4 regions of the Bradyrhizobium genosp. SA-4 str. CB756 genome follow, and region 1 is predicted to be linked to each of the others. Evidence: predicted binding sites of a transcription regulator. Region 1 holds the regulator's gene; each other region holds the start of a gene.
The links. The regulator LexA, encoded in region 1, represses DNA repair genes until DNA is damaged. The targets are predictions, from matches to a motif close to TGTTCNNNNTGTGTTCNG.
Positions count from the first base shown of each region.

Region 1 (7,537 bases):
TCCAGGAGGACACGGTTGCGGACGGCAGGCGCATCACGATCAAGGAAGCGGCCGTGACGGGACGACACATCCGCCCCGCCGGTGTCGATTTCAGCGAGGGCGACGTGCTGCTGCGCAAGGGCATCCGGCTGACGGAGCGCGACCTCGCGCTCGCCGCCGGCATGAATCACCCGTTTCTACCCGTCCACCGCCGCCCGAAGGTCGCGATTCTCGCCACCGGCGACGAGCTGGTGATGCCGGGCACCACGCCTGGCCCCGGCCAGATCGTCTATTCCAACGGCTATGCCCTGCACGCGCTCGCCCGCAGCGAGGGCGCCGATACCGTCGATCTCGGTGTTGCCGCCGATACCCTGGACGCCACCACCGCGGGCATACGCCGCGCCCGCGCGAGCGGCGCCGACATCCTGATCACCACCGGCGGCGCCTCGGTCGGCGACCACGATCTGGTCCAGCAGGCGCTGAAGGCCGAGGGCACCGCGATGACGTTCTGGAAGATCGCGATGCGGCCCGGCAAGCCGATGATGCATGGAAGGTTGGCGGCGATGCGCGTGATCGGCCTGCCCGGCAATCCCGTGTCATCCTATGTGTGCGCCTTCCTGTTCATGGTGCCGCTGATTCGGGCGCTGTCGGGCCGCTCCGTGATTCACCATCGCCGCGAGCGCGCGGTGCTGGGCCGCGACGTCGGCGCCAACGACCAGCGCGAAGATTATCTGCGCGCACGCCTGGAGACGCGCGACGACGGCACGCTGATCGCCCTTCCCGTCAATCACCAGGATTCCTCGCTGCTTGCGAATCTCGCTGCGGCACAGGCACTTCTCGTGCGCGCGCCGTTCGCGCCGAAGGCCGAAGCCGGCACACCTTGCGAGGTGCTGCGCCTGCCGGTCTGAACGCGCTGGCCACACGCGTGACGCGAACTTTGTCGCGTTCACGGTAAATTAAGCAGTTGCGGAACATGTATCGAACATATAGTGTCCGTTCATGATTTGTTTCGAGCATGCAGCGGCTTATCGCTGAATTCAGCGTCTCGGAATCGAACGACATCAACCGGGGGATTTTGGTCGAGATGTTAACGCGCAAACAGTACGAGCTCCTGCGGTTCATCAGCGAGCGACTGAAGGAAAGCGGCGTACCGCCCTCCTTCGACGAGATGAAGGACGCGCTCGATCTGCGCTCGAAATCAGGCATCCATCGCCTGATCACCGCGCTCGAGGAGCGCGGCTTCATCCGCCGCCTGCCCAACCGCGCCCGCGCCATCGAGGTGATCAAGCTGCCCGAGCTGCAGGCGGCCGCCGGCAATCGCCGCGGCTTCACGCCGAGCGTCATCGAGGGCAATCTCGGCAAGGTCCGCACGACCTCCAGCCCGCCTGCGGACGAGGGCGAGCGTCCCGTCGCGGTGCCGGTGATGGGCCGGATCGCGGCCGGCACGCCGATCGAGGCGTTGCAGACCCGCAGCCACACCATCAGCGTCCCGCCCGATATGCTCGGCTCGGGCGAGCACTACGCGCTCGAAGTGCGCGGCGATTCCATGGTGGAAGCCGGCATCCTCGACGGCGACATGGCGCTGATCCAGCGCAACGAGAGCGCCGACACCGGCGACATCGTGGTGGCGCTGATCGACGACGAGGAAGCGACCTTGAAGCGCTTCCGCCGCCGCGGCGCCTCGATCGCGCTCGAGCCCGCCAATGCGGCCTATGAGGTGCGCATCCTTCCGCCGAACCGGGTCAAGATTCAGGGCAAGCTGATCGGGCTTTATCGGAAGTACTGATACCGCAAGTACTAGGCGCGCTGTCCGCGCGCTTCGATCGGCATCGCCGACTAGAGATCGGAGCGGATGATTGTCCGCTCGCGCTGGATAGTCTTTCTGGTTTCGCGCAGATTATCCGGCCCCTCCTCCGGCGCTACATCCTCGCCACGCCGCACGAAGCAGCACCGCTTCGGAAAGGCTTTCGGTTCGAGGAGATGCCATGCGCAAGATCATCCTGAGCACAGTAGCAGCGGCGCTGATCGCAGCATCAGCATCGCAAGCCGTTGCCGCACCATCGCACCGCCATGCCCGTAAGAACGTGGCCAAGGAGACGGCCAAGGAAACGGCAATGAGCGAGCAAGTCCGCAACGCGCGCAATGCGCTCACGCAACCATCGCAACCGGTCTGGCCATACTCCGGTTGGTCGGCGCCGGCTGGCCGCTGAGCTGGCCACTGATACGCCCACCGAATGCACGAAAGCAGGCTTTGTTCCCGGGGGATTCGGGAAAGATAATGTGATCGCACGCTGCGGCAGCGAGCCGCAGATTTGCCTATAACCGGGCAGACGCTATGATGCTTCCACTCTGATAGAGGCCTGCGCCTCGTAAGACAGAGGCGCGGGTTGCTATCTCCGCATGAGGAGCACCCACGATGTGTGACTACAGCCTGCATGCCGTCGCATCGCGCCCTGCCGAGGTCGGCGAGACGATCGTGACGACAACGTTCCGCGGCACCTCGACGCGCGGCTTTGCCTCCGCGGCCGATCCGACCGTCGCGGTCTGCCTGCTGCCGGGAACGGAGCTCGCCTTCGCCGACAACGTCCGCTACGACAATCGCTGGATCTGGACGCGCACCGTCAACTCGCGTGTCGGCAAGTTCGGCAAGATTGATCCGCACATTCCCGATCGCCATCATGACGCGATCGAATTCCCCGACGGCAAATACGTGCTGGTGACTCAGCTCGTCGAAGGCCAGCAGGCAACCGTGCTGCAACTGCCCGTGACCCAGCCGCTCGGCGAGCGCGAGCACAAGCCGCAGGTCAGTGCCGAGAACCGCCCGACGACGCCGCGTCTGCCGATCGGTTGAAGCAGATATCCCCGGCCGCCAGGTCGGAGCCCGGAATTGAGATCGCCATCGCCGGCCGCGGCCGGCGACGTGGTGTTGTTTGTGTCTCTCGATATCCCACCTTCCCGTCGCACGAAGTTTGCGCGGCGCTGCCTGAATTTTGAACGTCCGTTTCACAGGCAAATGGCCGATGCTGTTCCGGCTTGGGACGGCGGACGGACTCGATGAAAACCTTCATTCGTGTCGTTGAACTCTGGGTGCCCGACAGGACGCGCATGCGTCTGGAATTCGGCGGCGGCCTCTACGGCGAAGGGCTGTCCGCGTTCAGGGCTGTGAGCGAAGATCTGCACTTCGGATATGACGAGGGGCTCCCCGGCAAGGCCTGGGCGTCCGGCCACCCGGTGATCCTCACCAAATTCGCCAACTCCTATTTCAAACGGACCGACCAAGCCCTTGCAGCCGGTCTCACCTGCGGCGTCGCGGTGCCGGTCTTTGCAGGCGAATTCCTGCAAGCGGTGATGGTGCTGTTCTGCGGCGACGACGAGGCGCATGTCGGCGCCATCGAGCTCTGGCACAACGACGCCGATACGTCCCACGAGATGAGGCTCGTCGACGGCTACTATGGCACCGCCGACATGTTCGAGTTCAACTCCCGCCACACCAGGTTTCCGCGCGGCTTCGGCCTGCCCGGACGCACCTGGAAAGCGGGCCTGCCGCTGATCATCAAGGACCTGCACAACGCCAAGAGCTTTCTGCGCTGGGAGGACGCGGCCGAAGTCGGGATCAACCTCGGCGTCGGCATCCCCTACCGAGCCGGCACTGAGAAGACCTGGGTTCTGACATTCCTCTCCGCGCAGGCAACGCCGATTGCGCGGCGCTTCGAGATCTGGGTGCCGAACGAGATTCGTTCGGCGCTGGTCTTCCACGCCGGCGACTGTGGCGCGCAGACCGACCTCACCGCGCTCTATGCGAACAAATCCATCGCCAGGAGCGAGGGCAGCATCGGCGGCGCCTGGGCCACAGGCATGCCCGCGCTCAATGACGATCTCGCGCATGACGGCTCGATCTCCGGCTCCGAGGCCCAAACAGCCGGACTGAGCCGGATGGTGGCGCTACCGGTGATCGGAGGTGCGGGACTCGACGCCGTGCTGGCCTGGTACTTGTAGCCGATCTGCTCAGTCATCGGCCTGCAAGTCGGCCTCGGACGGCGTTGCGTCCCGGTTGCGGAGCGTCGCCGCCTGCGGCGCAAGGCTCGTCCCGAAATCAGCCTCGCTCGCGATCGCCGGCGACCATGGACGGTCCGTGCCCCTCGCCTTCACTGCCTGGACCGCGAAGCCGTCGCCGCGATGTGTCAGGGCGAGCGCTCCTTGTGCGGCAAGACGCTGCCGGTCGACCACCATCGCCGCGCAATCCGGCGGCGCGGGCCTTGCCGTCACCACCAGTGCAGCGCGACTGCAATCATCCGCCAGCGCGTCGATCCGAAGGGACAGCGCCACCAGCCGCCCGTCGGCGAGCGGCGTGACGCAGCCGGCCTCGTCGCATGACCCGCCGTCAGCCAATGCGGCACTGCCGGCCTCGCGCGCATCGGCGTCGGCGGCGAGCCACTCCTTGAGCAGAAAACCGTCCTTGCTGGCCCTGATCAGATGCAGGCGCCCGTCCCTGCCCCGCACCGCGACGCTCTGGCCGTCCCCGGCAATCAGAATGTCGGGCTGGCGCGCCGCGAGGCCCCAGAGGATCGCCGCCAGCAGCACCACGGCGCCGGACCAGCGCAGCGGCGTGCGCAACAAACCCATCACGATGACCCCGAGGCTCGCCGCGATCAGCGGGCCTATGCCGAAGGCCGGGATGCGGCCGACCGCGCCTGGCAAGCCCGCTACCCAGCGCGAGACCGCGATCATCCAGTCGATGCCGATCCCCATCAGCCACCAGAACACGCCGTCGAGCCCGAACGGTGCCGCAAGCAGGCCCAACAGCCCGGCCGGCATGACCAGCGCCGAGACCACCGGCATGGCGCCGAGATTGGCGAGCACGCCGAACGGCGTGACGCGGTGGAAGTGGAAGGCGGCGTAGGGCGTGGTCGCAAGCCCCGCGATCAGCGAGGCCAGGAACAGCATCGCGATCTCGCGCCCGCCCCACAGCGCGATCCGCGCGGTCGTGGAATGCTCGGGCGAGGCAAACAAATTGGGCATGCCGATCTGCACCAGCGCAACAAGTCCCAGCGTCGCGGCGAAGGACATTTGAAAACTCGGATGCACAAGCGCTTCCGGCGCGACCGCGAGCACGATCAGCGCTGCCACGGCCAGCGTACGGAACGTGATGGCGCGGCGGTCGACCATCACTGCGATCAGCACCACCGCCGTCATGAAGAACGATCTTTGCGTCGCGACTTCCGCGCCCGACAGCAGCAGATAGAACGCCGCCGCGACCAGTGCCGCGGCCGCCGACCATTTCTTGATGGCGAAGCCGGCCGCAAGCCGCGGAATCAAGGCCAGCAGCGCGCGCACGGCGAAGAACACGACGCCGGCGACGACCGCCATGTGGTAGCCGGAGATCGACAGCACATGCCCCAGCCCCGAGATGAACATGGCGTCATTGACGGGCGTCGAGATCGCATCGCGCCGACCGGTCAGCAGCGCCGTCGCGATGGCGCGATTGTCGCCCTCGAGCGTCGCGCGGATGCGCGCGTCGATCGCATCGCGCAGGCCCTGCATGAACGCGGCATAGCGCAGCCGCAGGCCACCGGTATCCGGTGGCACGGACGCCGTGATCGCTCCCATCACGAAGCCGGAGGCGCCGATGCCCTGGAAGAACATGTCGCGCGAGAAATCGTAGCTGCCGGGTCGCACCGGCGAGATCGGCGGCAACAACCGCGCCTTCAGCTGCACGAAGCTGCCGACCTCGGGCGCGGTCCCCTTGCGCACCGACAAGCGCACGCGCTCGAGTTTTACATCACTGCGCTGCGCCTCCATCGCGGTGACACGAAGGACAAAACGGTCGGTGCGCTCGCGGATGTCGCGGGTCTCGACGAAGCCCGACAGCGAGACCGAATAGAGCGGCTTTGCCAGCACCGTGTGCGCGATACGCGCCGTCTTCCAGGTCGCCACGGCCAGGCCGGCCGCGACCGTCGCGATCAGGAGCGCAGGCGCAAACCACCGGCTCCGCCGCAACAGGACCGCACCACAGATGAGCGCGACCGCGGTGGCGGCAACGACCCACAGCACCGGCTCATGATCGGCCGCGAAGTACAGCGCGATGCCGCCGCCGAACGCGACAGGCACCCACGGCAACAGCCGCCCGGCGCCGGCCTCCGCGCGCGCCCATTCGCCCAGCGTCTCGACGATCGCGGGCCAAAGGCCGGAGCCCGCCGGCGCAAAGCCGCCCGCCGAGGCGGTTCGGCCCGTCGGCCAAGTTCCCGCGATCCCTTGCGAGACACGCTGCGGCCGGCCCGGCTCCGCCATCCCCTAGCACCCTGCGATACGCGACGGGTGCCGAGGCTACCGGAACGTGCAGGCGGAATAGCGGTACGGATCGGGAACGAACGGAGGCCCGCCTACTTTTCCTCTTCCATGGTCACGGCGACATCCGCTTTCGCCGACAGGCGCACCTTGTTGCCTTCGACGTCGGCAACGAGGCCCTTGTCGATGAAGTGATGGTGCCCCTTGTGGCTGCCCTCGCCGCTGTCCTTCTTGGTCAGCTTGATGCGATTGCCCTCGACCCGGTCGACGGTGCCGATGTGGACGCCGTCGGCGCCGATGACTTCCATATGCTCTGCGATGTTCTGCATGGCGGATCCTTGGTTGGGAATCCATCTCAACGCAGCCGACGCGCGTTCGTTTCCATCGTCATTCCGGGACGCGCCCCTTGGCGCGAGCCCGGAATCCATAACCACGAGCCGGGGTTATGGATTCCGGGCCTGGCCCTTCGGGCCATCCCGGAATGACGGAGCCAATGGAATACGGTGCGCTAGATCAGCGGCAGCTGCGACGAGGCGTGGTGATTGACGATCTTCCACTCGCCGTCCTCGCGCATGATGACCCAGCTCATCTTGACGATGAGATCGTCCCGCTCGCCTGCGAGGTCGAACGTGATGGTGGCCGCCATGTTGATCAGGTCAGGGCCGGCCTGCGCCGCGTTCACCTCGGAAAAGGCCGCAGATGGCTTGCGCCAGCGCGGCAGGCCGTTGAAGTAATCGGCAACGCCGTCCCTGCCCCGATAGAGCTTTGGATTCGAGCCGAAGAAGAAGGCATTCTTCGCATAGAGCGACGACAGCGCGCCGGCGTCGAGCGTTGCGAAGCCGGCGCACCATTTCGCGATGATGGCGGAAACGATGGCGTCGGCTTCACTGCTCATCTCAGATCCTCAGCCTTTAGCGACTTCCTTCGCGAACGTATCACGCAGGCCGATGGTGCGGGAGAACACCGGCTTGCCCGGCGTCGAGTCCTTGTCGCGCACGAAATAGCCCTGGCGCTCGAACTGCATCGGCTCCATCGAATTGCTCTCGGCGACCGATGCCTCGACCCGCGCATCGGAGAGGATCTCCAGCGAGTTCGGATTGAGATCGGCCGCGAAGTTCGAGGCGTCCGGGCTCGGATTGGCGAAGAGCTGATTGTAGATGCGGATTTCCGCCGGCTTCGATGCCCCCGCCGGCAGCCAGTGCATGGTCGCCTTGACCTTGCGGCCGTCGGGCGCGTTGCCGCCCTTGGTCGCCGGGTCGTAAGTGCAGCGCAG
Region 1 is NZ_KI421499.1:2,793,167-2,800,703, reverse strand. It holds gene BRAGE_RS0113790 (molybdopterin molybdotransferase MoeA) at 1-887, shown strand, start outside; gene lexA (transcriptional repressor LexA) at 1,064-1,765, shown strand; gene BRAGE_RS0113780 (hypothetical protein) at 1,965-2,189, shown strand; gene BRAGE_RS0113775 (hypothetical protein) at 2,396-2,830, shown strand; gene BRAGE_RS0113770 (GAF domain-containing protein) at 3,034-3,975, shown strand; gene BRAGE_RS0113765 (ComEC/Rec2 family competence protein) at 3,985-6,267, opposite strand; gene BRAGE_RS0113760 (DUF2171 domain-containing protein) at 6,360-6,593, opposite strand; gene BRAGE_RS0113755 (nuclear transport factor 2 family protein) at 6,773-7,159, opposite strand; gene BRAGE_RS0113750 (glutamine--tRNA ligase/YqeY domain fusion protein) at 7,169-7,537, opposite strand, start outside.

Region 2 (7,537 bases), 2.7 Mb from region 1:
TCGAGCGCGGGCGAGGAGAAGGCCAGCACCGTCATGGTCAGCAGCACGGCGAGCACCGCCTGCTGCGAGCCGACCACGACGCGGGAGAGATGATAGAGCGCGACGAAGGTCGCGATCTCGCAGAGCTGGGCCAGCACATAGACGCCGAACACGTGGCCGCCGGCGGCGCGATAGGCGATGTCGGCGAGCCAGATCGGCAGCGGCGGACCCAGATCCGTACCGACCTGATATTCGCGGCCGAATGCCAGCAGCGTCGCGAGACTGCCGGGCGGGCTGCGATAGAACGCCAGCGCCACGAACAGCCACATCGAAGCCTGGAGCAGCACGGCGATCCACACGATCAGCCGCGGCCGGGCGCGAATGAGCTCGATGACCAGGGAGGTAAACCGCATGCAACGTCCGAAAGATGCAGCCAACCCGTCCAGCCGGCCCTATTCGCTCACACCTGTTTTGATAATGGGCGCTGCGCGCTGTGGCAACGACCGTCTGCTCCCTCTCCCGGTTCTTACGGGGAGAGGGTTGGGGTGAGGGGCCTCCCTCCACAATGACGGTGAGAGCTGAACTCGCGGAGACTCCCCCTCACCCGCACGCGGGGAGAGGCGAAAGACGCTGCGGAGAGACGCGCTACAGATTTGCCGACGCGTCGACCTCGACGCCCGCTTCCATCTGCACCTCGACCTCGCTCACCGAGAACAAATCCTGCACCGGCTCGACGGTCCAGGGCATGTGCTTGGCACGCGCCGCCGCGACGGGGGCGAAGAAGCTGCGGTGGTGGACGCTGGGGCCGAGGCGATCGAGGGCATCGAGATGCTCGGGGACCGCATAGCCCTTGTGCTGCTCGAAGCCGTAGCCGGGGCAGTCCTGCGCCAGCGCGCACATCAGGCGGTCACGCGTTACCTTGGCGATGATCGAGGCGGCGGCGATCGACAGCACGATGCCGTCACCGCCGATCACGGCCTCGCAGTCGCAAGCCGTGTCGAGCCGGTCGCGGCCGTCGACGAAGACGTGGCGCGGCTGCTCCGGCAGCGCCACCACGGCACGCTTCAAGGCCCACAGCGAGGCGCGCAAAATGTTGTCGCGGTCGATTCGCGACGGCGAGGCGACGGCGACCGAGACCTGCGCGGTGGCGCAGATCTTGTCGAACAGCTTTTCGCGCTCCTCAGCGGTCAGGCGCTTGGAATCGTCGATGCCGCGCGGGATGCGATCGGGGTCGAGAATCACGGCGGCAGCCACCACGGGGCCGGCCAGCGGCCCGCGGCCGGCCTCGTCGCAGCCGGCGACCGGCCAGACGCCGCGCTTGATCAGCGCGCGCTCGCGGCGGAAGCTCGGCGGCGCGATCGCGATGATGCCCTTCTTGCCCGGCAGGACCGGCGCGGCCTTGACGGCAGCTGCCTTCGCCTTGGCAGGCGCCGCCTTCTTCGCAGCAGCGCTGGCCTTGGGCGCGTCTTTGGCCGGCTTCTTGGCGGACTTGTCCCGAATCATGGCCGGGATCGTGCGCAAGCGATCCAGCCAGCGCAACCGGGAACCCTGCGCAATTCCCGTTATTCAGACCGTCGCTACTCCGCCAGATGCACCCGCCGGTCCTCGCCGACCTCGATGCTGGGCGCGACGACCACTTCCCAGGTATGGCCGTCGGGATCGGCAAAATAGCCGGAATAGCCGCCGTAATCGGTCTCATGCGCCGCCTTCAGCGGAGCAGCACCCTTGCCAAGCGCGAAGGCTAGCACCGCATCGACCTCCTCGCGTGTCCGGCAGTTCCAGGCGAGCGTCGTGCCGCGGAAGGTCGATGGCCTCGGATCGTCAGGCAACTTGGCGTCGGCCGCGAGCAGATCCCAGGGATACAGCGCGAGCACCGGGCCGCCGGTGTCGTAGAACGCGACGGCCTCGCCGGTCGCCTTCAGCCGGCGCGCAAAGCCGAGCGCGTCGTAAAAGGCGATGCTGGCGCGGATGTCGCTGACGCCGAGCGTGATGACAGTAAGCCGCGGTACCGGCGGAGGGAGTTCCTTGCTCATGCGACGCCTCTTCCGTTTCCCAATCAAAACAGGCTGAGCTGCTCGCCGTTCTGCTTCGGCTTGGCAAAGTGATCAGTCGTCAGCTTCGAGCGCCGCTTGTTGAGACCAAGCCTCTCGCAGGCGATCTCGAAGCGGCGGCCGATGGTCCAGGCCATCGGTCCCGTTCCCTTCATCCGCTCGCCCCATTTCGCGTCGTAATCGCGGCCGCCGCGCATGTCGCGGATCAGCGTGAAGACGTGACGATAACGGTCCGGATAGTTGGCCATCAGCCATTCGCGGAAGAGATCGCGCACCTCCAGCGGCAGCCGCAGCAATACGTACGACGCTTCCTTGACGCCGGCATGGGCGGCGGCATCGAGGATGCGCTCGATCTCGGAATCGTTCAGCGCGGGGATCACGGGCGCGACCATCACGGTGGTGGGAATGCCGGCCTCAGAGAGCTGCTTCAGCGCCTCCAGCCGCTTCGGCGGCGTCGAGGCGCGCGGTTCCATGGTGCGCGCCAGCTTCGGATCGAGCGAGGTGACTGATAGCGCGACCTTGGCGAGGTTGCGCCTCGCCATCCGCGCGAGGATGTCGATGTCGCGCACCACCAGCGCCGATTTGGTGACGATGCCGACGGGATGGCCGGTGCGCTCCAGCACCTCGAGAATGCCGCGCATGATTTTGCGTTCGCGCTCGATCGGCTGATAGGGATCGGTGTTGGTGCCGATCGCGATCATCCGCGGCTCGTAGCCGGGCGCGGCAAGCTCCTTCTCGAGCAGCGACGGCGCCTCGGGCTTCACGAACAGTTTTGACTCGAAGTCGAGCCCCGGCGACAGGCCGAGATAGGCATGCGTCGGCCGCGCGAAGCAATAGACGCAGCCATGCTCGCAGCCGCGATAGGGATTGATCGACCGGTCGAAACCGATGTCGGGGGAATCGTTGCGGGTGATCACCTTGCGCGAGGTGTCGACGCCGACGATGGTCTTGAACGGCGGCAGATCTTCCAGGCTCTGCCAGCCATCGTCGAAGGCGACGCGGGCCTCGGCCTCATATCGGCCGCTGGCATTGGATTGGGCGCCCCGCCCTCGCCTGCGCTGGCGGTCGATGGCGACGCCGAGCTCGGGAAAATCAGAGTCCGCACCCGCCGGCTCGGAGGGCGCCGTGACCGGCGGGTGCTTGAGAGCATGAGAGGATGCTGCTGGACTCATGAAGCCAAGATAGCACGGCATAGGAACAAATCAAGAACACAAACGAAAAACTCGAAAACAACCCCATGCACAGTAGCCGCCCAAATTTCGGGCGCGCGGCTTTGACCTCACGCAACACGCTTGCCGGGACGATCCAGTTTGATGCGGCCCAGGGATCGATCACGCTGGAACAATGTTGATGACGATCCCCCGGTGAAGGGTCGGCATGAAAATGACAAATCAACAACAATCGGCCGCCGCAAGCAGCGACCTCGATCTGCTCGATCGCTATTGGCGCGCCGCCAACTATCTCTCCGTCGGGCAAATCTACCTGCTGGACAATCCGCTGCTGCGCGAGCCGCTGCGGCCCGAGCACATCAAGCCGCGTTTGCTTGGCCATTGGGGCACGACGCCCGGGCTGAACTTCATCTACGCCCATCTCAACCGCGTCATCCGCGCGCTTGATCTCAGCATGATCTATATCTGCGGGCCCGGCCATGGCGGCCCGGGCATGGTCGCCAACACCTATCTCGAAGGCAGCTACAGCGAGATCTATCCTGATATCGCGCGCGATGCGGACGGATTGCGAAAACTTTTCAGACAGTTCTCCTTCCCCGGCGGCATCCCGAGCCATGCGGCACCGGAAACGCCGGGCTCGATCCACGAAGGCGGCGAGCTCGGCTACGCGCTGGTGCATGCCTATGGCGCGGCATTCGACAATCCCGATTTGATCGTCGCCTGCGTCGTCGGCGACGGCGAGGCCGAGACCGGCCCGCTCGCGGCCTCCTGGCATTCGAACAAGTTCCTGAACCCCGCCCACGACGGCGCGGTGCTGCCGATCCTGCATCTCAACGGCTACAAGATCGCCAACCCGACCGTGCTCGGGCGGATGCCTGACAGCGAGATCCGCGACCTCTTCCGCGGGCTCGGCCACGAGCCGCTGTTCGTCGAGGGCGACGATCCCAAATTGATGCACCAGGCCATGGCGGACGCACTCGACGTCGCGCTCGCCAGCATCCGCTCGATCCAGCAGCACGCCCGCGACGGACGCAAGGTGGTCGAGCGGCCGCGCTGGCCGATGATCGTGCTGCGCAGCCCGAAGGGCTGGACCGGCCCGAAGGAAGTCGACGGCAAGAAGGTCGAAGGTTTCTGGCGCGCGCATCAGGTGCCGGTTGCGAGCTGCCGCGAGAACCCGGCTCACTTAAAGATTCTCGAAGACTGGATGCGCAGCTATGAGCCGGACAAGCTGTTCGACAAGAGCGGCGCGCTCATCCCCGAGCTTCAGGCGCTGGCCCCCGACGGTACCAGGCGCATGGGCGCCAATCCGCATGCCAATGGCGGGCTGCTCAAGAAGGAGCTGAAGCTGCCGGACTTCCGCAGTTTTGCGGTGGATGTGTCTCAGCCCGGCAGCGTTGTGGCGGAGGCGACACGTGAGCTCGGCAAATTCCTGCGCGACGTCATTCGCCTCAATGCCGACGCGCGTAACTTCCGCATCATGGGACCGGACGAGACGGCGTCAAATCGGCTCGACGCAGTGTTCGAAGCGACCGAGCGGGTCTGGATGGAGCCAACGGAACCTTACGATGTGCATCTCGCGCAAGACGGGCGCGTGATGGAGGTGCTGAGCGAGCATCTCTGCCAGGGCTGGCTCGAGGGTTATCTCCTCACCGGCCGCCACGGCTTCTTCTCCTGCTACGAGGCGTTCATCCATATCGTGGATTCCATGTTCAACCAGCACGCCAAATGGCTGAAGGTGACGCGGCATCTGCCATGGCGGCGCCCGATCGCCTCGCTCAATTATCTCCTGACCTCGCATGTCTGGCGTCAGGACCATAACGGCTTCAGCCATCAGGATCCGGGCTTCGTCGATCTCGTCGCCAACAAGAAGGCCGACATCGTCCGCATCTATTTCCCGCCGGATGCCAACACGCTGCTGTGGATCGCCGATCACTGCCTGCGCACCTATAACCGCATCAACGTCATCGTCGCCGGCAAGCAGCCGGCGCCGCAATGGCTGTCGATGCAGGAGGCCGCGACGCATTGCGATGCCGGCATCGGCATCTGGACCTGGGCCGGCAACGAGGATGCAGACAGCGAGCCCGACGTGGTGATGGCCTGCGCCGGCGACGTGCCGACGCTGGAGACGCTCGCCGCCGTCGACCTGCTGCGCAAGGCGCTGCCGGACCTGAATATCCGCGTCGTCAACGTCGTCGATTTGATGACGCTGCAACCGAGCGAGCAGCACCCGCACGGCCTCTCCGACCGCGACTTCGACAGCCTGTTCACGCGCGACAAGCCCGTGATCTTCGCCTATCACGGCTATCCCTACCTGATCCACCGTCTCACCTATAACCGCACCAACCATGCCGGCATGCATGTGCGCGGCTTTGCCGAGGAAGGCACCACGACGACACCATTCGACATGGTCGTGCTCAACGGGCTCGACCGCTATCACCTCGCGATCGAGGCGATCGAACGCGTGCCGGGCCTATCGACCAAGGCCGCGCAGGTGAAGCAGCAGTTCCGCGACAGACTGATCGAGCATTCGCGTTACGTGCGCGAGCACGGCGAGGACATGCCTGAGGTTCGCGACTGGGTCTGGCCAAACAGCGCCGGCGGCAACACGCCGGCCGAAGCCGGCGATTGACGCCCGCCATGTCGGATGCGGTCCTCGTTCTCAACTCGGGCTCGTCGAGCGTCAAGTTCGGCCTGTTCGATATCTCCGCGGCCGAGCCCACCCTGCTCTGCAAGGGCCTGCTCGACGAGCATGAGGCAAAGCCGCGGCTCGCCGTGAAGAGCCCTGCCGGCGAAGACCTTTTCGAAGCACACAGGCAAGCATCTGGTGCGGACAGCGGCGATCTGTTCGCTGATGTGCTCGGCTTCGTCGATGATCGTTTTGGCGACCATCGCCTGCGCGCCGTGGGTCACCGCATCGTTCACGGCGGGCCGGACTATTCAGGCCCGGTGGAAGTGACGGATGTTGTCTACGCGAAGCTGGAGCAACTGACTCCGCTGGCGCCTCTGCATCAGCCACGATGCCTGGAGCCGATCCGAACCATAGCGGCGATCAAGCCTGACCTCACGCAGATCGCCTGTTTCGACACTGCCTTCCATCACAGCATGGCGCCGCCGGCGAGCCGTTTTGCGATCCCGCGGCGCTTCGAGGCGCGCGGCATCCGCCGCTACGGCTTTCACGGTCTCTCGTTCGAATATGTCGCGGGCCGCATCGCGGAAATCGCGCCAGTGCTTGCGACGAAGCGCACCGTCATCGCGCATCTCGGCAATGGCGCGAGCCTCTGCGCATTGCGCGATGGCCGCAGCGTCGATACCACGATGGGGCTGACGCCGCTCGACGGCCTCGTGATGGGCACGCGAAGCGGCACGATCGATCCCGGCGTGCTGCTCTACCTGCAACAGCACGAGAAGATGTCTGCCGAAGACGTCCAGCACCTGCTCTATCACCAGTCGGGCCTGCTCGGCGTCTCCGGCATCTCCGCCGACATGCGCACGCTGCTCGCAAGCGGCGAGACTGCCGCGCGGGAGGCGGTCGATCTCTTCACGCTTCGTGCAGCGCAGCAGGTCGCAATGATGGCGACCACACTCGGCGGGCTTGCGTGTCTGGTCTTCACCGGCGGCATCGGCGAGCATGCGAGCGAGATCCGCAGCGCGATCGGCGAGCATCTTGCGTGGCTCGGCGTGCGCATCGATGCGGCGGCGAATGACAAGGGACGTGAGCGGATCAATACCGGCGCCTCGACGGTGGATGTCTTCATCATTCCGACTAACGAAGAGCTGACGATCGCACGGCATTGCGTCTCGGTGCTGCAAGCTACGGGGATAGTATCGTAGGGTGGGCAAAGCGGAGCGTACCCACCAATTCAAGGTGGTGGGCACGGCGCAAGCGCGCCTTTGCCCACCCTACGATACTACGATACCGGGACTTGCGGAGACATAGCGCACAACAACTTCCAGGCTCAGCGCTCAGTGAAGACCGGCAAAGATCTGGATGCACCCGATCGCAACCTCGATCAGGATCAGCACGACGACCGCAATCTCGAGTCGCAGCGACCGCTGGGTGTCGATGATGTCGGTCAGCGCATCGGCCGTCTCAGCAACGACCGTAAGCTTGCGCTCGAGCGTGTCGAGACGCTCCTTCAATTCGTACTCATCTTCGAGACGCGCATAGAGCCGGTCGAGCTGCGGTTTTTCCCACAGTGCGTCGGGCTTCTCGGCAACCGCGACGCGGCCGGCGACGCGCTGCTGGACGAGCAGCGCGTTGCCGATGAGCTGCAGGATGCCCCTGCGTCGCCGCGACGTACGGCCTTTCTCGGCGAGCTCCCGCGCAAAAGGCTCGAT
Region 2 is NZ_KI421499.1:5,457,360-5,464,896, forward strand. It holds gene BRAGE_RS0126605 (glycosyltransferase family 39 protein) at 1-392, opposite strand, end outside; gene BRAGE_RS0126610 (ribonuclease HII) at 625-1,482, opposite strand; gene BRAGE_RS0126615 (VOC family protein) at 1,557-2,012, opposite strand; gene BRAGE_RS0126620 (PA0069 family radical SAM protein) at 2,036-3,202, opposite strand; gene BRAGE_RS0126625 (phosphoketolase family protein) at 3,414-5,828, shown strand; gene BRAGE_RS0126630 (acetate/propionate family kinase) at 5,837-7,030, shown strand; gene BRAGE_RS0126635 (RMD1 family protein) at 7,163-7,537, opposite strand, start outside.
Region 2: BRAGE_RS0126620 (PA0069 family radical SAM protein) is a predicted target of LexA. The motif match lies at 3,224-3,241, and genes of this name have one in related genera.

Region 3 (7,537 bases), 1.3 Mb from region 1:
TCACGCCGCACGCGGTGAGAGCCACCGCAAGATCTGCCTGATCCCCTCCTCCGCCCACGGCACCAACCCGGCATCGGCCGCGATGGTCGGCATGGACGTGGTGGTGGTCGCCTGCGAGAAGAACGGCGACGTCGACGTCAATGATCTCCGCGCCAAGGCGGAAAAGCATTCGAACGACCTCGCCGCTGTCATGATCACCTATCCGTCGACCCACGGCGTGTTCGAGGAGCACATCCGCGAGATCTGCGACATCGTGCACGGCCATGGCGGCCAGGTGTATCTGGACGGCGCCAACCTCAACGCGCAGGTCGGCCTTAGCAGGCCCGGCGATTACGGCGCGGACGTCAGCCATCTCAACCTGCACAAGACCTTCTGCATCCCGCATGGCGGCGGCGGCCCCGGCATGGGCCCGATCGGCGTGAAGGCGCATCTGGCGCCATTCCTGCCCGGCCATCCGGCGACGCAGGCGGATGCCCCGGTCGGCCCGGTCTCGGCCGCGCCGTTCGGCTCGGCCTCGATCCTGACCATCTCCTACATCTACATCCTGATGATGGGCGGCGACGGCCTGAAGCGCGCCACCGAGATCGCGATCCTCAATGCCAACTACATCGCAGCGCGCCTCGATCCGCACTTCCCGGTGCTCTACAAGAACGCGAGGGGCCGCGTCGCGCATGAGTGCATCGTCGATCCCCGTCCGCTGAAGACGACGAGCGGCGTCACCGTCGACGACATCGCAAAACGCCTGATCGACTACGGCTTCCACGCCCCGACCATGAGCTTCCCGGTGCCGGGCACGCTGATGATCGAGCCGACCGAATCGGAATCGAAGGCGGAGCTCGATCGCTTCTGCGACGCCATGATCGCGATCCGGAAAGAAATCGCCGAGGTCGAGGCCGGCCGCTTCAAGATCGAAGCATCGCCGCTGCGCCACGCCCCGCACACCGTGCACAACATCGCGGACGACGACTGGAAGCGCGCCTACACCCGCGCTGAGGGCTGCTTCCCCGACGGCGTCTCGCGTACTGACAAATACTGGTGCCCGGTCGGTCGCGTCGACAACGTCTATGGCGATCGCAACCTCGTGTGCTCGTGCCCGCCGGTGAGCGATTACGCGGAAGCCGCGGAGTAAGATGCAACGGAGGTTTCGTAGGGTGGGCAAAGCGCAAGCGTGCCCACCACCTTTCGGCACGTTGGAATATGGTGGGCACGGCGCTACGCGCCTTTGCCCACCCTACGGCTTTGAATGTGCCTCTAGGGCGCAACCAATGACCGGTTTTTCGCGATCCCATCGCAGAGCCGTTCGTTGGTGAGGTGCGTGCCACCCCACTGTCACGCCCAAAACGAAACGGGCACTGAAGACGTCGGCAACTCAACGTCCTCAGCGCCCGCTCCTCGCGAAAACTCTTCGCGTTAAGTCTTACTCCTCCGCCGGCTCCTCGCCGTCGGCGTCGCTCTCGGGCGTGCCGGCCAAAATCTGCTCGGAGATCAGGCCGGAGTTCTGGCGGATCGAGGTCTCGATCTTGGCGGTGATGTCGGGGTTGCCCTTCAAAAACGCCTTGGCGTTCTCGCGGCCCTGGCCGAGACGCTGGCTGTCATAGGAGAACCAGGCGCCCGACTTCTCGACGATGCCGGCCTTGACGCCGAGGTCGAGGATCTCGCCCATCTTGGAGACGCCCTCGCCGTACATGATGTCGAACTCGACCTGCTTGAAGGGCGGCGCCAGCTTGTTCTTCACCACCTTCACGCGCGTGGTGTTGCCGACCACTTCGTCGCGCTCCTTGATCGCGCCGATGCGACGGATGTCGAGACGGACGGAGGCATAGAACTTCAGCGCGTTACCGCCGGTCGTGGTTTCCGGCGAGCCGTACATCACACCGATCTTCATGCGGATCTGGTTGATGAAGATCACCATGGTGTTGGACTTGTTGATGGAGGCCGTCAGCTTGCGCAGCGCCTGGCTCATCAGACGTGCCTGCAGGCCCGGCAGCGCATCGCCCATCTCGCCTTCGAGCTCGGCCTTCGGCACCAGCGCCGCAACCGAATCGACCACCAGCACGTCCACCGCGCCCGAACGCACCAGCGTGTCGCAAATTTCCAGCGCCTGCTCGCCGGTGTCGGGCTGCGAGATCAGGAGCTCGTCGATGTTGACGCCCAGCTTGCGGGCATAGACCGGGTCGAGCGCGTGCTCGGCGTCGATGAAGGCGCAGATGCCGCCCTTCTTCTGTGCTTCCGCCACCGTGTGCAGCGCCAGCGTGGTCTTGCCCGAGGATTCCGGCCCGTAGATCTCGACGATGCGCCCCTTCGGCAGACCGCCGATGCCGAGCGCGATATCGAGCCCGAGCGAGCCGGAAGACACCGCCTCGATGTCCATGGAGCGGTCGCTCTTGCCGAGCTTCATCACCGATCCCTTGCCGAACTGGCGCTCGATCTGGGAGAGCGCGGCAGCCAGGGCTTTACTCTTGTCCATGGAAGATCCTTCGACGATACGCAGGGCAGTGGCGGACATTGGGTCGTGCTCCTTATGGCGAGGATTCGCGTGTGGGACAAACGATTGGGCGGCGGGTCGTCGATAAAAGTAATGTACCCTATCTGTTCTATGTTCGCAATATGTTCTTTTGCGAATTCGGGTGCTGTCCGTATTTGACCCCCGGTGTCCCAGTTTGTTCTAGCGAGTGTCCTAAGTTCAATTTTGAACCAATGCGGCCGGTGGTCGTTGAGGCCGCATCACCGGCTTCGGCTCTGCCCGTAGGCGTCGGTGGCTGAGAGACCGAGAGCGCTCCCGCCTGCTACCAGGGAGCGCCGCTATGCCGGACTATTCCCACCGAATCGCCGTTCAGACCGCTCTAATCGCCGCAGAAATCGAGCGAACCCAGCAGATTTGCAGACGCTCGATGGAACTGCTCCGGCTTCCGCTTCCGAGCACATTCCTTGGAAACAGACTCAATCCGCCGCCAGAAGAAGAGAATGAGGAGTAAGACCGCCTGAGTTGGAGACCTCTTTCAGTCCTCATCCAAATTGCGACGGGAACGTTCAGCGGTAGCCTTGTCGGCTTGGCGCGGGTGTCCCGTTAGATGACACAAAACCTTGGCATAGGTTGTGCAGACTAACCGTCACCGGGGAATTGCTCATTCCCACCCGGGGCTGGAAAGCCGCCGCCCGCGCTCGATTTAAGCGGGCGGCGTTTTTGCTTCGCCCGTGAAAACTTCCACTGTCCTAATTCGATTTGCCGGGTGTCCTGATAGGAGCGCACCGCAGATCGCGGCCTTTCGAGCCTCCTGAAGTTGAATTTTGAGGTGCCCTGCTCCTCTGGCTAAAGCGCCGGCCATCAAGCGGTGGGAGCTTGTATTTAAATGCTACAAATGGTAACGCTTACATGTGTAGCGCTACGAGACGTAGATAATCTCAGGAGGAGACATGAAGTCGATGATCAAGATCGCGCTCGCGCTGGCCGTGTTCGCCGGCTCGGCGGCGGCTTGCGCCCACGCATCGTGCGGTCCGATGTCGTCGGGCGCTCCGAAGGTCGGCATGAAAATCACGAAGCGGTGGCAGCTGCACGACGGTTGCCACAGCCGCTACGCGCAGATGCTGGGCAAGCCCTGCCACTAAAGCGCGATGAGATTTGGATGAATCGTCATCGCGCTTCAGGTTGTTGTTCACGCGTGATCTTTCCGGAAAAGTGCGAAGCGGTTTTCCGGCTCAAGGACGGCGAGAGGCCGCCTCAGCCGGCGGCCTCTTTGATTTTTCCCGGTCCGCCGCATCTGGTGCAGGGACGAAACTCGACCTTCTCACCAAGGTGCATCGGCTTCATGCCGCTTTCCCGGCCCGTCCCGTCGCATTCGGGGCAGTTGTGCTCGACATCCTTCTCGCTCATGTGCGCCTCTCGCTAAAGCATGATCCGGAAAAGTGCGTAGCGGATTTCCGAAAAGATCATGCGCAAACAACAAGCCAAAGCGCGATGATGACTCATCCTGATCTCATCGCGCTTTAGGGCATTCGAGCGGATCTCATCGCGAGGTTAGCCCGGCTCGCAACCCTTCTTTGGGCCTGACGGAAGATTCAATCTTGCCGTGCCCCCTCTTCCATTGAAGCTGATGCGCAGCAAAGACGCAGCCGCCGGCCGCCGTCATAAATCCGCAATCCTGCGGCACCGAACCTTTGCGCGGTTACCGGCTTTGTCGGGACGGGGCCGCTCTAACGGGGAAGCTCTGTCATGGCGGAAGACACGCACCACGATGCGGCGAGGCGCAATCATTTCCTCGAGGCGGCGCTCGAGGAGATGGCGAAGTTCGAGCGCAAGGAAAACGAGTTCCGCAAGAAGGACCGCGAGGAGCGCGCCGCCGAGCTGCGCCTGCCCGTGGGCGAGATCAAGGTCCATTAGGCCGCGCTCGGACCTGTTTGGACAGGCCCTGTTTGGCAACCGGCTTCGGAGCTGACCGGCCCTCCCGGCGCGGCTGATCGCGCGCGTATGCCCGCCGGGGGACCGCTTCGCATGCGGCGGCGAAACTGCACTAAAGGTATCTAAACACCTATCTTAAGTCATTGATTGCGCAGCGAAATTGCCCAGCGCCCTACTGTGCATGGGGTTGTTTTCAGCTTTTGAAAGCCGCCATCGTGCCGGGCCCGATGCCTCGGACCCGCTTTCCGCGCGCCTGACGCCGCCCTACAGCAGCATCAATAGCGCGATGCCGATCACCAGCACCACGAAGCCAGCCGCCGTCGCGGCGGCAAATGACCGCTCTACGTTATCCATGATGCCACCCCGTTCTCGGCGCGCCACGTTTCCCCCATGGCATCGTCGAAGCAGTGAATCTCGCCCGCGGGTGTGGCTCCAGTTGTGCGATCGGATGGCCAAATTGGGACCTGTGCGGGGCCAGTCTGCGGCCTCGTGCCGCGCAAGCTTTCGCTGCCTCCGTCAGGCGCCTGTAAGCCGACTCCCCTAGTTTCATTTCGCCCGGTGGACCAACACCGGGCCTCCATACCCAGTCGATGACCCCGCTCGGCCCCGAGCGGGGTTTTCTGTTTGCGGGGGCAACACCGGAGCGACCACGATCTGCCGACGTGTCAGGCTGCCGTAAGCTGAGGCCGCTAGGGTCATCGGGCTATGGTGTTGCAGCCCAGCACCTCAGCCTCCAATAACCTCTCACCCGCTTGGCTCTCCCCAAGCGGGTTTTTTCATGCCTGCCCGCCGGTTCGCGGGGCGGTCTCCTCCCGCGTCAGCCTTAGCGAGAAGGCGCGGATCGCGGGCGCGGCCACGAGCACGATCGGCAGCATCGCGGCCCATGCGACCAGCCACGACAGCGTCCAGTGCCGCAGGAAGAGCATTGCGCTTGTCGCCGGAAAGCTGGCGATCCCCGCCGCGATCAGCGAGGTCAGGCCGGACTGGATGACACCGAAGACGAAATGACTGTAGCGGCGGGGAATGCCGAGCATGAGTGCCTATGTCCTTGCTTGCTGCTGCCGTCATGAGGCGAAGCAAGGCACGTGCCGTGAGTCGCATAATAGATGCGCGCTACCGCGCGCTGGCGTCGATCAGTGTCGCGCGCGGAACTCTGTTCATGGTCGGAGAACCACGGAGTACCGGCGCTCGTGCAGGGTATCTTTCGGAATTCGATTTCGCTTGTTGCGGAGCGCGCGCGTTCTCGGGATAGCCGTGAACCCTCCGGGGCTTATCGTCAGATTTCGCTTGTCGCGGGAATATTAAGACGCCCAACATGTTTGGCATCTGATGAAGGTGAATCGTGGGAGGTGGCCATGAATCACAGGGGCGTCGAGTTCACCGTCGCCAAGACGGCAATCCCCGGGGTCTGGCAGTGGCAGTTCCGGATCGGCGAGCAGGTCAAGACCGGCAAGACCGAGACCAAGATCGATCTGCTGGCGATCCGGCGGGTGCAGCTGCGCATTGATCGGGAGCTGAAGGCGATCGGGCGCAAGACCGCTTGAGCAGGCAAGGCGGCGCGAGTCGTTCGCCCCACAGCATGCCATGCGGGGCCTATTCCGTAGCCGCCCGGAATTGATCTTGGGATGGTTTGGGACTGCACTGCGCGCCCATGGCCTTGGGGGCGGGGCCGTCACGCGTGATCGGTGCCAGCCAATGCCGCTTTACTTCTTTCGAATCCGGAACGGCCGTTATTCCGGCTGTGCGGACCAAGCGACGGAATTTGCCGATCGCGATTCGGCCTGGAGGGAGATGACCAGCGTCTGCGCCGATATGGCGGCCGGCATCGCCCGCAAGCTGCAGCAAGACTCCGAATGGCACATGGAGCTGCTCGACGAGGCCAAGGAGCCGGTGTTCCGGATCCGCATCGTCGCAGAAACCCTCGAATAGGGCCCGCTCCTAATCCGCGCTGGGCAGCCGCCGCATGGTGAATTCGATGTCGCCGCCGGGCAGCTCGCGCCAGGTCTCGACGGCGCTCATATAGCCGGCCTTGGGGTAGCGGGCGAAGAAGGCCTCCGCCCGCGCCCGTGCCGCCGGGCGCGGCAGGGTGAAGGTCTCGCGCAGATAGCCGTCGCCGGTGGTCGCGCCCGGCCTGCCACCGGTCTTGCGACGGCGCGCCATCCGCTCGGCGAGATCCCGCGGCCGGTCGGCCATGTCGGCCCTCCTCTACGCAATACTGACCGGCTCAATGTAGGAAGCGGGCCGCCTGAAGAGGAGTCCTGTTCCGGAGGCGTCATTGCGGCCTCCGACGGGGGCGATCAGTTGGCAGCGGTGCCGGTTTTGCTCTTCTTCGGCGCGCTGGTTGCGGCCGAGGCCTTCGGCGCCGCCGGCTGCTTCGGGGGATCGGAGCGCATGCCGCCCCAGGGATCACTGGACGACTTGGCGTCCGGAATCTTCTTCAGCGTTTCCTTGTAGGCCTTTTCACGCTCGGCATCCGCGGCCTTCTCCTCGGGGGTCTTGCCCGGGCCTTCCTGCAGCAGGTTGAGATTGGGCATTTGCGCGTAGGCCGGTCCCGCCACCACGGCCAGCAGCACCGCCGCCATACGGAAAAGCTTCATCACTCACTCCTCGATCATTCAATCAGGGGCGGATCAACCGCGCCTCGTCATCCCTGTCAACAGCCCGCTCGCGGCCGAATGGCGCGCTAGAGCCGGTCCGACCGGCAAGATTTCGGCGCGTTCAGCCAATCGTCCCAGATCGGGCCGCATCTGGTGCAGCCGTCCAGCACGAGGCCAAGCGCTATCAACGAAAACACGAGGACACACCGACGCAACATCGTCCACCCGCTCCCAAGCGAGCTATCATATCGGGCGAAGTCGGGCATTTTCAAGCCGACGGGCCAGCGCTGGACCGGGTGACTTTGCCGCGCCGATCCGCGCAGAATGGCCGAAACATCCGGCAACAATGGAGGACACGACAGCAATGCAAACGCAGCCAGAAGCCGGGTTCGGCATCGCTGATGCGAGACGCATCCTCGGCGAGGTCTTTGCGCCCTGGGTCCAGGATCTCAACCTCGCCGTCGAGCGCATCGAGCACATCCAGCCGGCGGACGCGCCGGACTGGCAGCCCGGCGCGCTGCTGCGCATGCCGTTCTCGGAGCGG
Region 3 is NZ_KI421499.1:1,475,520-1,483,056, reverse strand. It holds gene gcvP (aminomethyl-transferring glycine dehydrogenase) at 1-1,129, shown strand, start outside; gene recA (recombinase RecA) at 1,418-2,506, opposite strand; gene BRAGE_RS0107160 (hypothetical protein) at 3,415-3,606, shown strand; gene BRAGE_RS54285 (hypothetical protein) at 3,719-3,871, opposite strand; gene BRAGE_RS55715 (hypothetical protein) at 4,211-4,378, shown strand; gene BRAGE_RS0107140 (DUF2798 domain-containing protein) at 5,173-5,430, opposite strand; gene BRAGE_RS0107135 (hypothetical protein) at 5,752-5,940, shown strand; gene BRAGE_RS0107130 (DUF6894 family protein) at 6,092-6,325, shown strand; gene BRAGE_RS0107125 (hypothetical protein) at 6,335-6,589, opposite strand; gene BRAGE_RS0107120 (hypothetical protein) at 6,694-6,993, opposite strand; gene BRAGE_RS0107115 (PaaI family thioesterase) at 7,358-7,537, shown strand, end outside.
Region 3: recA (recombinase RecA) is a predicted target of LexA. The motif match lies at 2,598-2,615, and genes of this name have one in related genera.

Region 4 (7,537 bases), 4.6 Mb from region 1:
GTTAGAAGATGGATACGCGGGTCAAGCCCGCGTATGACGAGTTGACTAGGTGAATTTAGCTCCCGCCCTCAAGGGCACGCCGCGCAGGAAGTCCGCGGCCTGCATGCGGGCCTTGCCTTCGCGCTGGAGCTCGATGATGCGGATCGCGCCCTCGCCGCAGGCGATGGTGAGGTGATCGTCGAGCACCGCGCCCGGTGAACCCACGCCCTTCGCCAATTCGCATCGCAGGATTTTGACGCGCGCGTTCTCGCTGACACCGTCAAGCTCGGCCCATGCGCCGGGAAACGGCGACAGGCCGTGGATGTGGCGGAGCACGGCGCGTGCGGGCTTGGTCCAGTCGATCCGTGCCTCGGCCTTGTCGATCTTGGCCGCATAGGTGACGCCGTCCTCGCTCTGCTGCTTGAGCTGGAGCCCGCCGCGGTCGAGCCCGGCCATGGCACGCACCATCAGGTCGGCGCCAAGGCGGGAGAGGCGATCGTGCAGATCGAGCGCGGTCATGGTGTCAGTGATCGGAAGCCGCTCGGCCATGGCGACGTCGCCGGTGTCGAGGCCGACATCCATCTTCATCACCATCACGCCGCTCTCGGCATCGCCTGCCATGATCGCGCGGTTGATCGGCGCCGCCCCGCGCCAGCGCGGCAGCAGCGAAGCGTGCAGATTGTAGCATCCGAGCTTTGGCGCATCGAGGATCGCCTGCGGCAGGATCATGCCGTAGGCGACGACGACGGCGGCATCGGCGTCGAACGCACGAAACTCTTCCAGCGCTTCCTCTGTCTTCAGCGTCTTCGGCGTCAGCACGGGCACGCCGAGCTTTCGCGCGGCTTCCTCGACCGGGGTCGGCTGCAATTGCAGCCCGCGCCGTCCGCCCGGTTTCGGCGCACGGGTGTAGACGGCCGCGATCTCGTGGCCGTGCGCGACCAGCTCGAGCAGCGTCGGCACGGAGAAATCGGGCGTGCCCATGAAGATCAGGCGGAGGGGCATCAACAGAACTCGCTGCGTTCCCTCCCCCCCTTGCGGGGGAGGGCTAGGGAGAGGGGTGCCACACGACGCGCTCTCTCGGCACAAGCGTTCGCGGCACGCACGTAATTCAGATGACGGATGGACTTCCGCCGGGGCTACCCCTCTCCCCCGCCCTCCCCCGCAAGGGGGGAGGGAGCGCAGGGAATGCGGAGCAGCATTAGAGACTCACTCGCCCGCGCGCTTGGCGGCTTTCTCGAACTTCTTCATCACGCGGTCGCGCTTGAGCTTCGACAGGTAGTCGACGAACAGCACGCCGTTGAGATGGTCGATCTCGTGCTGGATGCAGGTGGCGTAGAGGCCTTCGGCGTCCTCCTCATGCAGCTTGCCGTCGAGATCGGTGAAGCGCACGCGCACCTTCGCAGGGCGCTCGACCTCCTCGTAATATTCGGGGATCGACAGGCAGCCTTCCTCGTAAGTGGACAGCTCCTCGGAGGAGGCGATGATCTCGGGGTTGATGAACACGCGCGGTTCCGGCTTGGTCTCGCCGTCCTGGTTGGGCTTGGCGAGGTCCATGGTGATCAGGCGCAGCGGCTGCGCGACCTGGATCGCCGCAAGCCCGATTCCGGGCGCGTCGTACATGGTCTCGAACATGTCGTCGGCAAGCTTGCGGATCTCCGGCGTGACCTTCTCGATCGGCTTGGAGACCAGGCGCAGCTGCTTGTCGGGCAGGATGATGATTTCTCGTAGGGCCATGGCGGCGATTTAAGCCGCGCGCCGGATGCGGTCAATGCGGCCAGGAACCCGGCTCACGCTCCGCTCACGATAAAACTTCAGGTTTCGTTAACCATAAAACCTAAGGAGTTCTTTACCGAAATCGTTCCCCCTTCGTTCGCGACCGAGCGCGAATCGGTTAGAAGGGCTGGCATGAGCGAGATCATTTTCATGGCTGGCGACTGGCCGGTGCGCACCATCGATGCGCTGATCGGCTTCGGCGCGCTGGTCCTCATCCTGCTGGTTGTGATTGCGGTCGTGATCACTCGCTCGGGACGGCGCGGCGCGGAACTTGCCATGGCGCATGCGATCCGTGCCGACGAGCTCGAGGAGCGCCTCGCCCAGGTGCTGCACGCCCAAGCTGAGGCCTCCGGCCGGGTCGATGCCATGACCCAGGCGCTGGCCGGCCGTCAGGCCGAGATGGCGCGGGCGGTCAACGAGCGGCTCGATTCGGTGACCCACCGCGTCGGCCAGTCCATGGAACATTCGACCCGCAACACCATGGAGAGCCTGCGCGCGCTGCACGAGCGGCTCGGCATCATCGACAACGCGCACAAGAACCTCACCGACCTCACCACGCAGGTGACCACCTTGCGCGACGTGCTCGCCAACAAGCAGTCGCGCGGCGCCTTCGGCCAGGCGCGGATGGAGGCGATCGTCCAGGACGGACTTCCGAAAGGCTCCTACGAGTTCCAGTTCACGCTCTCGACCGGCAAGCGGCCGGACTGCGTCGTGTTCCTGCCCGACCAGCGCCCGCTCTGCATCGACGCAAAATTTCCGCTGGAGGCGATGACCGCGCTGCACGACGCCCGCACCGACGAGGAGCGGCGCGTGGCCACGCAGCGGCTGCGCGGCGACGTGATGAAGCATGTCAGCGACATCGCGGAAAAATATCTCGTCGCCGGCGAGACCCAGGAGATGGCGCTGATGTTCGTGCCGTCGGAATCGGTCTATGCCGAGATACACGACGGCTTCGACGACGTGATCCAGAAGGCCTATCGCGCTCGCGTCGTGCTGGTCTCGCCCTCGCTCCTGATGCTGGCGATCCAGGTGATGCAGCAGATCATGAAGGACGCGCGCATGCGCGATGCCGCCGACCAGATCCGCACCGAGGTGATCAAGCTCGGCGACGATCTCGGCCGCCTGCGCGACCGTGTGCTGAAGCTGCAAAAGCATTTTGCCGACGTGAACGAGGACGTCCGCCAGGTGCTGATCTCCGCCGACAAGATCGAGAAGCGCGCGGGGAGAATCGAGGAGCTCGATTTCAGCAAGACCGATGCGCCGGAAGGCCCGCGGCTGGTGGCGACGGGCGCACCGGAGCTGTTTCCGCGGAAGCTCCAGGCGGGGGAGTGAGATAGAGGCACACTGTCATGCCCCGCGAAGGCGGGGCATCCAGTATTCCGTGACAGTCGTGATTGAATCGAGACGCTGGTGATTACTGGATCGTCCGCCTTCGCGGACGATGACAGGGGTGAAGGCTGGCATGAGCGCACGCCATTACTACGTCTACATTCTCGCCAGCAGGATCGGCGGAACGCTATATATCGGCGTCACGAACGACATCATCCGCCGCGTGACGCAGCACAAGTCCAAACTCATCGAGAGCTTCACTGAAAAGTACGACGTCGCCCGGCTTGTCTACTTCGAGCAATTCGATGATCCCGAGAACGCGATCAAGCGGGAGAAGCGGCTCAAAAAGTGGAACAGGGCTTGGAAGATTCGACTGATCGAGCAGCACAACCCAAACTGGGATGATCCTTATCCCGGGATCGCCGGCCCACCATGACATACCTCGCCGCGCTGTCATACCCCGCGAAGGCGGGGTATCCAGTACGCCGCGGCGATTGTGGTTGAACCGAGACGCTGGTGTTTACTGGATCGTCCGCCTTCGCGGACGATGACACTGAGGGTGCCGCGGGCTTTCCCCTCTCACCGCACACCAGAGTCTTTTTCCCCAGAATCTGCTAACACCACCCCATGACTGCACCCGAGGTGACCTCCCCCGCCGCTAGCCCCGCCCCTGCGACCTCCTGGCGCGAGAGCCTGGCCGTGTACCTGCAACGGCGGGTGCTGATCGTGCTGTTCCTCGGCTTCTCCTCCGGGCTGCCGCTGGCGCTGTCGGGATCGACGCTGCTGGTCTGGATGCGCGAGGCTGGGGTCGATCTCAAGACCATCGGGCTGTTCGCGCTGGTCGGCACGCCCTACACGCTGAAATTTTTGTGGGCGCCACTGGTCGACGCGCTGCATGTGCCGCTGTTCACGCGCGCGTTCGGACGGCGGCGCGGCTGGCTGGTGTTCTCGCAATTGCTGCTGATCATCGCGATCCTGCTGCTGGCGATGACCGATCCCGCGCGCTCGCCGTTCTACGTCGCGCTCGGCGCGCTGCTGGTGGCGACGACATCGTCGACGCAGGACATCGTCGTCGACGCCTTCCGCGTCGAGAGCCTGCCCGAGAGCGAGCAGGCCGCCGGCATGGCCGCTTACGTTGCGGCCTATCGCATCGGCATGCTGGTCTCGACCGCGGGCGCGCTGTTCATCGTCTCCGGCTTCGAGGACACCGGCATCCCGCGCCCCTCTGCGTGGATGTGGGGCTATGTAGTGATGGCAGCGATGGTGCTGATCGGAACGATCACGGCGCTGGCCGCGACCGAGCCGGAGCAATCGGTGCGGGCGGAAGCCGTGACACAGGCCGAGACCGCGTTCACGCGCGTGCTGCATGCGGCGATCGGCGCCTTCTCGGAGTTCCTATCGCGCAAGGATGCGCTCGCGGCGCTCGCCTTCGTCGTGCTGTTCAAGTTCACCGATGCGTTCTCCGGCACGATGACGGCGCCGTTCGTGATCGACCTCGGCTTCACCCGCAACGACTATGCGGCGATCGTCAAGGGCGTCGGCCTCGCAGCGACGCTGATTGGCGGCTTCGCCGGTGGCTTTGTCGCGCGGCGCTATTCGCTGGCGACATCGCTCTGGATCGGCGGCGTGGTGCAGGCGCTCGCCAACCTGTCCTTCTCCTGGCTCGCCGTGGTCGGCACCAATCAATGGGCGCTGGCGCTCGCCATCTGCGCAGAGAACTTCACCAGCGCCATCGGCACGGTGATCTTCGTCGCCTATCTCTCGGCGCTGTGCCAGAACCCGCTCCACACGGCGACGCAATACGCGCTGCTCACCGCGCTCGCGGCGGTGGGGCGGACGTATCTCTCGTCCGGTGCCGGCTTCGTGGCGGAGACGACCGGCTGGGCACTGTTCTTCGTGATCTGCGTGCTGGTGGCGATCCCAAGCCTGATGCTGCTGGCCTGGCTGCAGAAGCGCGGGCATTTCGAGGCGCTCGGGCCGGTGCGGGTGTGACGCTGCCGCCGTAGTCTCGTAGGGTGGGCAAAGGCGCAACGCGCCGTGCCCACCATCACGCCATGAATTAGAAACAGGTGGTGGGCACGCTTCGCTTTGCCCACCCTACGGCATCTCGCGTGCCGCTTACTGCTTCCTGATCAGGCTCCACTTCGTGATCACGGCCTCGCTCATCTGGCCGGGATCGCTGGCGCAGGCGACCTCGTCGACCTTGACCGAGATCTCCTTGCCGACGAACGATTTCAGCTGCGCGGCCTGCGCGTCGCTGGAGGTGACGAGCTGGAAGGTCTCAGGGCCGGTCTCGAGATTGCACAGCCCGTTCGGCGCCGGCAGGCGGCGCGGCTCTGAGGTGATCTGGTACATCGCAACCCGCTTGCCGGCGTTCTTGACGTCGCGCACCTTCATCGCGTTCAGCTCGCCCGAGAGCACGTCGCCGTTGTTGATCGGCTTGCCGGGCTTGGGCGCCGGCGGCGCCTCGTCGCCCTGCTGCGCCGAGACGGCCGGGGTTACCAGCATCGTCATCGTCAGGGCCAAAGCCAGCCGTGTGGCGAAAAGTTTCGTCATGTCGTCCGTTCCGTGAGGTCTGTAGGATAGCTAGAACAGGGTCCGCTGCCGCATCGCGGCCGATAGCGTACCCTCATCGAGATAATCAAGCTCGCCGCCGACGGGCACACCGTGCGCGAGCCGGGTTACTTTAACGTTGGCGTCCTGGAGCAGGTCGGTGATGTAATGCGCCGTGGTCTGGCCGTCGACGGTGGCATTCAGCGCCAGGATGATCTCGTGCACTTCTGCCGCATGGGCCCGCGCGACCAGCGCGTCGATGGTGAGGTCTTGCGGACCGACGCCGTCGAGCGGCGACAGGGTCGCGCCGAGCACGTGATAGCGCCCTTGCGTCGCATTGGCCCGCTCCAGCGCCCAGAGATCGGCGACGTCGGCGACCACCACGATGATGGCGGGATCGCGCTTCGGATCGGTGCAGACCGTGCAGGGATTTTGGGTGTCGATGTTGCCGCAGGTCTTGCAGACCTGGACCTTGTCGAGCGCGACCTGCAAGGCCGAGGACAGCGGCATCATCAGCGCTTCGCGCTTCTTGATCAGATGCAGCGCCGCGCGCCGCGCCGAGCGCGGGCCAAGGCCCGGCAGCCGCGCGAGAAGCTGGACCAGCCGCTCGATCTCGGGACCTGCAACCGCGCCCATCTTACTGGCCGAACAGCCCCGGCGGCAGGCCGAGCCCGCCGGTGAGCGCCTGCATCTTCTCCTGCATCGCCGTCTCCGCCTTGCGACGGGCATCGCCAAAGGCGGTGACGAGCAGGTCTTCCAGCACCTCGCGCTCTTCCGCCTTCATCAGCGAGGGATCGATCTTGACGCCCTTGACGTCCATCTTGGCGGTCATGCGCACGGCGACGAGACCGCCGCCAGAAATGCCCTCGACCTCCACATTGCCGAGTTGTTCCTGCATCTCCTGCATCTTGGATTGCAGCTGGGCCGCCTGCTTCATCATGCCGAGAAAATCAGCCATGGGTGCTCGTCCTTCAAACTGGCCAAAGCGCGATGAAGCGCGCTTTTGCTTTATTGTTCGAGCATGATCTCTCGGAAAACCGCTGCACACTTTTCCGGATCATGCTCAAAGATCGTCGTCGGCGTCGGAACCGTCGGGCGGATCGTCACTGCCGTAGTCGGCGTTAATATTGGATTCCGGCGCCTCGGGGGCAAGCCTGCGGACCTCGACGACCTTCGCGCCGGGGAAACGCGATAGCACCTCCTGCACGCGCGGATCGGCTTCCGCGGTGCGGGCATGCTCCTGCTTGGCGGCCTGGTTCACCGAGCGCAGCGTCGGCTGGCCCTGCTCGTTGGAGACGATCACGGTCCAGCGGCGGCCGGTCCACATCTCGAACTTGCGTGCGAGCTCGGAGATCATGGTCTTTGACGCGTTCGGCTCGAGCGCGACTTCGAGCCGGCCCTCCTCGAAACGGACGAGGCGCATGTCGCCCTCGAGCGCGCTCTTGGTCATGATGTCGCGCTTCTGCCCGGCGAGCGCGACGAGCTGGGTGAAGCTGGTGATGCGCAGCTGGGGCGCCGCACCCTGGGTATCAGGCGCGGGCGTTGCCATCTGCGGCCGGGCAGCGCCTCCGCCGAAGGCGGTCGGCGATGAGGTCGGCATGCGGACCGGCGCCGCGGAGGCAACGGGCGCCGCGGAGGCCATCGGTGCGGCCGGCGCGCTGCTGCGCGCGCTACTTCCGCCGTTCACGACCGGCGAGCCGCCGCCATTCTGCTCCAGCATCCGGATCGCCTCGTCCGGCGTCGGCAGGTCGGCGACATAGGCGATGCGCACCAGCACCATCTCGGCGGCCGCGGCGGGACGCGTCGCAGCCTGCACCTCGGTGATGCCCTTGAGCAGCATCTGCCACATCCGCGACAGCACCCGCATCGAGATCTTGGAGGCGAAATCCCTCGCACGGACGCG
Region 4 is NZ_KI421499.1:7,429,071-7,436,607, forward strand. It holds gene fmt (methionyl-tRNA formyltransferase) at 46-981, opposite strand; gene def (peptide deformylase) at 1,186-1,713, opposite strand; gene BRAGE_RS0135975 (DNA recombination protein RmuC) at 1,885-3,084, shown strand; gene BRAGE_RS0135980 (GIY-YIG nuclease family protein) at 3,215-3,517, shown strand; gene BRAGE_RS0135985 (AmpG family muropeptide MFS transporter) at 3,709-5,073, shown strand; gene BRAGE_RS0135990 (hypothetical protein) at 5,200-5,637, opposite strand; gene recR (recombination mediator RecR) at 5,668-6,270, opposite strand; gene BRAGE_RS0136000 (YbaB/EbfC family nucleoid-associated protein) at 6,272-6,592, opposite strand; gene BRAGE_RS0136005 (DNA polymerase III subunit gamma/tau) at 6,698-7,537, opposite strand, start outside.
Region 4: BRAGE_RS0135975 (DNA recombination protein RmuC) is a predicted target of LexA. The motif match lies at 1,836-1,853, and genes of this name have one in related genera.